Linked DNA regions of Peribacillus simplex NBRC 15720 = DSM 1321. The protein of the gene in region 2 binds, or shares a complex with, the protein of the main gene of each other region. Links are inferred from orthologs where the notes say so. Each region holds a gene or a part of one and is shown on either strand. Other genes may lie near its edges. The genes, in order: BS1321_RS05725 and BS1321_RS26115.

Region 1 (3,327 bases), 4.2 Mb from region 2 along the record:
CCTAAACGGCATCCTTTTTTACTTATCTATTACTTTCACTTACTAAAGCCACTATGCCTTCTTCATCATCCAAAACAAGTTCAATACCCGAGTATGGATCTTTACTCATATATTCATCCAGCCATAAGCGAAGCGCTTCTATCAAATTGATGGTAATTAACACTTGTTTCCGGCCATCGACAAACGCTTCCGCCGAAAAGCCATAATCATCATCATACATTAACTCCACTTCTACCTCATTGGGTTGTACCTGCTTTTTACGGCCAATATAAACACAAACCGCGTTGATGATATCTTGTTCGGAAATCTTTAGCCTCTCCATGGGTTTGGATCCTCTTTCTTCTTCTTATCTTTGAAATATGTGAATATTTTACGGATTACAACGATTAATGCAATAACTGCTATCACGTTGATTAATAGTCCTAGTATAGAACCAAGCGCGCCCATATTGGCGAATAGGCTACCAAAAAGTAAACCTGCCAGTCCACCTAGCATAATTCCTTTCATTAAGCCGCCTTTTGTGAATGAGTTTCCACTTTTTGTATCAGTCTTCGCTTTATTAGTAGTAGTAGCATCGGACTTCTTCGTTTCTTTATTTTGGAAATTCGAATTATTATTGTTGTTGCTGTTAAAACTTCTTTTTCCAGACTTGTAACCCCTTGCATCGACTGACTCCGAATGATCCTGGAATACATAAGTGCCGACTGGCGAGAATGCTAGTGTAATTGTAAGTAATGCAGCCATAAATTTTTTCATCATGTTTTTTTGCCTCCGTTTAATAGTATGGAATGTTGTTTCATTATATCTTTTCCCAGATTAACTGAAAGTCCACATCACCTATCCTTGTTTTATCTTATAGTATTTACGTTTAGTTTCAAAATAAGTTTCACTTTTTTCGATTTTTTTCAAAAAAAATAAGCAGAGGCCATTTCTCCCCTGCTTATTAAAGAAATATTAGTTTACACGAACGACACGGCCGTTGAATTTACCTGCCCAATATCCACTTTCCATATTCGCGATTGCAACACCTGTTGAACTTTGGGAACCTATAAATTTGCCGCCACCGACATAAATACCGACATGGCCATCAGTTTTATAGGTATTGAAAAACACTAAATCTCCAGGTTGTATTTGACTCTTAGAAACTTGACGTCCTGCACTTGTCAATGCACCCGTACTGGCTGGAAGGTTCACACCAGCTTGTTTATAAGCCCATGCAACGAATCCTGAACAATCGAATAAACCGTTAGCAATATCGGATGCCGTTCTTCCGCCACCAAATTTATATGTGGAGTTACCGATATATTTATAACCTGCTGTAATTGCAGAGCCTGTATTTGCACTGCTTGGCTTACTTGAAGTTTCAGTTTTACTAGCTGCAGGCTTACTAGCTGCTGCAGGTTTATCAGCAGAACTGTTTTTAGATGAATTTGAAGATGATTCACCTTTAGACGAACCAGATGCTGACGATTCAGCTTTAGAAGAACTTGATGATTCTTCACTAGAAGAATTTGAAGAATTCACTTCTTCAGCAGCACGGTCAAGATCAGCTTTCTCTGATGCCTTACGTTCTTCCTCTTTTTTGATATTTTCACGAATGGAAGCTATTTGTGCTTCTAAACCAGCATCTTTATTTTCTAAAGATTGTTTAAGTGCCTCTGTTTCCGATTCTTTCTTTTCAATCTTTGCCTTCATATTGACTGTTTCAGCTTTTTGATCTTCAATTTGAGATTGCATGCCTTTCAGCTCTACTTCCATATCCTTAAGGCTTTGCAATTTTTTCTCAACAGTCTCTTGTTTTTTTTCTAAGTCAGCTTTATCCGCTTCCTGCTCGCTAAGAATCTGTTGGTCAGCTTCCACGATAGTGGCTACCGCTCCCACACGATTAACGAATTCACCAAAGTTTTTAGAACCTAAAACAACTTCTAGGTACTCAACGTCCCCGCCGCTCTCTTGGAATGAAAGGGCGCGCTCTTTCAAGACTTCCTCGCGTTTTGCGATTCTTTCTTCCAAGGCTTTAATTTCTTTCTTTAAAGAATCTATATCTTTTTCGGTGTCTTTAATTTCTTGTTTAGTATCTTTGATTTTTTGGTCATTTTCTTTCATTGCCGATTCTATCTGGGCAATTTGGGAATTCATTTTCGTTTGTTCTTTTTTCAATTCCTGAATAACTTGTTCTGCCTCTGAAATATCTGATTGTATTCCTGTGCGTTGCGATTGAATATCCGAGATAGATTCAGCTTTTACAGATGGTATGGCAAAAGCGCTCCCTAATCCAAGCATAATTGTCGTGTTCAATACGATAAGTTTTTTCTTCAAACTCATTTCCCCTGCTTTCCTCCCCTTGCATTTCCATCGACCCACTTCTTTTTCTCTATGAAAAATTATTAGTCAAAATAAATTGCTGGGAACTCTTCTCTATTTTTTTTACTCTTTATGTAATTTTCTAAGATTGTAATTATATAAAATACATTTCTTAAACTCTACTATGTTTTCATCTAAGTCGTAGTATATCATCAGATTTTGTCAAATGCGTAATAGCAATATTACAATTATATTTCAATTTTAACATAAAACATAAAAATTCGACTTTTTCGTGTGATAAAACAACCATTTTTTTACATAATAACCTTCTTATTTTGATGCAAGACTTTCTATCTAGTGTTTAGCACCAAGGGACCACAGACTATTGGCAGATTAAAACTGACCATTTTCGAATGTATGGAAGCCCTTTTGAAACAGATTGCAGCTTATTTTCCTTACATAAAGGAAGGTCCGCTGGCATCCCCATTAAAAAAACAAAAAAAACCGCTCATCAGCGGTTTTTCCGTCAATATTCGACCCATTCTTAAATTCCAGCCATATAGTCGACAAAAACCTTCATTTCTTTTGGTCGAACAAATACACTTTCGCCTTTGCTTATCTCCAGATTCAAATATTGTTCTTTCGTCAGTTCGATTTCCAGCGGTTCGTTTGTATCCTGACGAATGACTTCTATCCGGACGATGGGGCCAATTGTATGGATGTGGTCAATTATGGATGCAATCGAATCCTTTTCGGATGTTTCTCTTTCTATGATAAAGTTATGAGCCCTTACATAACCAGTGCCCACACCATCTTCGCTGCCCGGGGCATTCATTTCCACATTCCCAGTTACCAATTTACCTTGATGAACATTGCCTTTGAAAAGATTGACACTGCCGAGAAAATCATAAACAAAGGGATTTTCCGGGTGATCATATACTTCTTCCGGAGTTCCAATCTGTTCAATTTTCCCTTCATTCATGATTACGACCCGATCAGCAACATCCATCGCCTCTTCCTGAT
Region 2 (3,215 bases):
CAAGAATTGGTGACCAGCAGCTGGGATACTTCTGAAAGTAGACCGCGTAAGTACTATTCTTTAAGTGATTATGGGGGAGAAATCTTCATTCAGTTAAAGGAAGAATGGGAAAAAACTTCTCAAGAGCTTTATATATTATTAAAAGGAGAGGGAGAAGATGGAGCTGATTGAACTTTATATTCAGGAAGTGACCCGCAGGCTGCCAGAAAAAAACCGGGAGGATATTGCGCTTGAGCTTCAATCTACAATCGAAGATATGCTTCCGGAGGATCATACGGAGCAAGACGTGAAAGCAGTTCTTTTAAAATTAGGAGATCCGGTTACACTGGCAAGTGGTTATCGTGATCGGCCAATGCATCTGATTGGACCGCGATATTATGATGTTTATATCTGTCTGTTGAAAATGATTTTACCCATCGCTGCCGTCATTTCACTGATCGGATTAGTAGGGGATAATCCGTTTCGGGATATGGGGGATAATACGGTTATGGACGCGGTTTTCACCATAATAGGGAAAGGGATTGCAAGTATCATCAGTACAGGTATCCAAGTGTTTTTCTGGTTAACGCTTTCGTTTGCCATTTTAGAACGCGTGGATACTTCAAAAGACCAGTCGCCTTTAACAAAAGACTTGAAACCATGGACACCGGAAAGCCTAAAAGATATTCCGAACATTTCAAAGAAAAAAGCTATTCCTATGATCGAGATTTTTGCAAGTTTGTTAGGTCTTTCTGTATTCACGGCCCTTTATTTCAATGCAGCAAACCTCTTAGGGGTCTATGAAAAAAGGAATGATAGTCTCATTTTCGTGACACCTTCTTTCAATCAAGAGGTATTGAATTCCTATTGGCTGCTGGTATCTTGCGTCGTTATCATCGGGGTGCTCTTGGCTATTTATAAATTATTTTTAAGACAATGGACCCTGAAACTAGCTTTATTCCATGCCATATACCAGCTGTTGTCCACTCTGACTTTCATCATCATCATCAGTAATCCTAATTTATTGAACCCGGAATTCATTGCATACCAAAATACACTGTTTACAATCGATGAATGGAAAACCTCGATTTACTGGGGTCTCATATTAATCACCATCTTTTTTGCCGCCTACGATTCCTATCAAGGCTTCCGTAAGGCAAAAAAACGTTAAGGCACAGCATCCTAGCTGTGTTTTTTTGTTTGAAAGTTCCGTTAAGTGAAAAGTGAGTTGATACAAGTCTGTAAGATTATTTCAAGATACAAGGCAAAACAGAAAAACACCTCATATGAAATATAGTTTTTAACTAACTATACGGCATATGAGGCGTTACATTTAAACAAATTTTTTATTGAACTGCATCGAACTGATTGACTTTCCACGTGGATCCAGACTTATAAAAGGTAACCGTTCTTTTTACTGTGTCACCGTCGACTGTAGGTACAGTTAAATTGTAGGATCTAACGTTTAGTTTTTGATAGACCAATTTAATTTTTGCTTTTCTCCACTCTAACATGCTATCGCCGTCTCCGATTGGACGGGCTAATTTACCTTTATGGGTAATGTAACTATATTTGGTCAGCCCTTTTTCAACTGCATTATTAGTAAATGTCTCTGCTAAATAGTTAGTTAATTTATCTTTTGTATTAAACTCTTGGCAAAGGTATGAATACACTGTCCCTTTATAATTGAATGTTTTTTGTGAACATGAACGAGTAGTGTAACCGTGTAATGCATTCCAAAAATGTTTGCTGGCATTATCGGCTATCTTTAATGCATTTGCGTCAGACAAATTCTGTGATGTCGTTTTTGCGGTAACCTGACCACTTAATGTGAAAAATAAAATGATAATGGATAATAGCATACCTAAAAATTTTTTCATAATTTTTCTCCCCAATCCCTAATAGGATACTTATGTAACGAAAGTTTAATTAATATTACATTTGTTACATTTATATTACAATAAGGCTTGCGTAATTAAAAGAGAAATATTGTTAATTTTAAAATATATTTTTTGTTTTCCACTAAATATACATAGTTTGTTCACTTTATTCTTATTGAAAGGAGCGTTCACCGAGTTGGAAATAGAAGAACATTGGCTGTTACATACTTCATATTCCACCAACTGGCCTATTTAAAACCCAACAGTTAATTCTTTTGCAATAACGGGACAAGTTAATTCATTATATTTTCATTAATATCAACTTATGTACAAAGAACACGAATTTCTCCGGCAAGCCCGAAAATAATAAAATATAAAGGTTTGACAAACTTTCCAATTCTACCGTATTATAAATAATATACTTGAATACATTCTCCAAAGGGGAGTAGCTTTTACAACAATGTCGTCATTACAGAGTTCTTTGCTCTCGGTGTTGTTGGCAGCATATTGTTGTTAGCCAGACCTTACCTATTGGTAAAGGTCTATTTTCTTTTAGTAAACCTTTACCAAAATGGTAAAGGTTTTTTTGTAGTCCGGATTCTGCAGCCCTTAAGAAAATGTATAAACATGTGGGTTTAATAGAAAAACAAATAAATATAAATGGAGTGTATTCTTTGATACTTAGAAAATCTTTATTACTTTTAGGGATAGGTTCTGCACAAATAGATTTAATCCTTCCGAAAAATACGTATAAATCTGGTGAATGCATAAATGGGTATTTCTTGATTAAAGGTGGTACCTTGGCGCAAAGAATAAGGAGGATCGAATGTGATTTAATTATGGATACTCATTCTACCGGATTGGAAGAGATCCTTAAAACGAGCACCATCTTATCTTCAAGAGAGATTAATTCAGGGGAAAGTAATGAAATTCCTTTTAACTTTTGTCTGCCTACTTTGAATGAACCTTATAAGCGAGGGGTTTCCTATCGACTTAAAACGAGGCTGATACTTGATAAAGGGATAATAGGCAAGGATGATGACTGGATTTTAATCGATTCTGAATAAAAATGAAAATGGAGGTGGGAACATGAATATCTTGAAATTTTCTGAGCTTGCTATGGATTATTGGGAAGAATTTTTATTATTGAGGCTTTTCATATTGGCTTTACTGTTATTGGCGGTTTATTATATTTTGAATAAAATGGTTGAATGGTTCTTTAGAAGATCCAATTTTTTTGACGAAGAAGTCGAAAAAACAATACAGGGGGTTACTCGTTCTTCTCTTAGGTACAGTATTTCCGCGCTTTTCCTTATATATTTGATTGGACAGTTTATAGACCTAAAAGGAATTTTA

The links.
Region 1: the proteins of BS1321_RS26115 (region 2) and BS1321_RS05725 are in contact, whole or in part, in a crystal structure (PDB 8WT4), measured with the Bacillus subtilis proteins. The link is inferred for Peribacillus simplex NBRC 15720 = DSM 1321 from one-to-one orthologs.

What each region holds. Positions count from the first base shown.
Region 1 is NZ_CP017704.1:1,225,662-1,228,988, forward strand. Bases 141-3,132 are described here. They hold BS1321_RS05725 (C40 family peptidase), read right to left. Parts: upstream 2,326-3,132; coding sequence 955-2,325; downstream 141-954. Other genes in these bases: BS1321_RS05715 (YxcD family protein), read right to left, coding at 141-322; BS1321_RS05720 (hypothetical protein), read right to left, coding at 310-756; BS1321_RS05730 (sulfate/molybdate ABC transporter ATP-binding protein), read right to left, coding at 2,849-3,132. Outside these bases: more of BS1321_RS05715, read right to left, coding at 23-140; more of BS1321_RS05730, read right to left, coding at 3,133-3,327. UniProt on the Bacillus subtilis protein: The C-terminal part of CwlO shows a cell wall hydrolytic DL-endopeptidase activity.
Region 2 is NZ_CP017704.1:5,406,678-5,409,892, forward strand. Bases 93-2,972 are described here. They hold BS1321_RS26115 (IseA DL-endopeptidase inhibitor family protein), read right to left. Parts: upstream 1,860-2,972; coding sequence 1,326-1,859; downstream 93-1,325. Other genes in these bases: BS1321_RS26105 (PadR family transcriptional regulator), read left to right, coding at 93-171; BS1321_RS26110 (HAAS signaling domain-containing protein), read left to right, coding at 158-1,150; BS1321_RS26120 (sporulation protein), read left to right, coding at 2,534-2,926; BS1321_RS26125 (mechanosensitive ion channel family protein), read left to right, coding at 2,949-2,972. Also shown: more of BS1321_RS26105, read left to right, coding at 1-92; more of BS1321_RS26125, read left to right, coding at 2,973-3,215.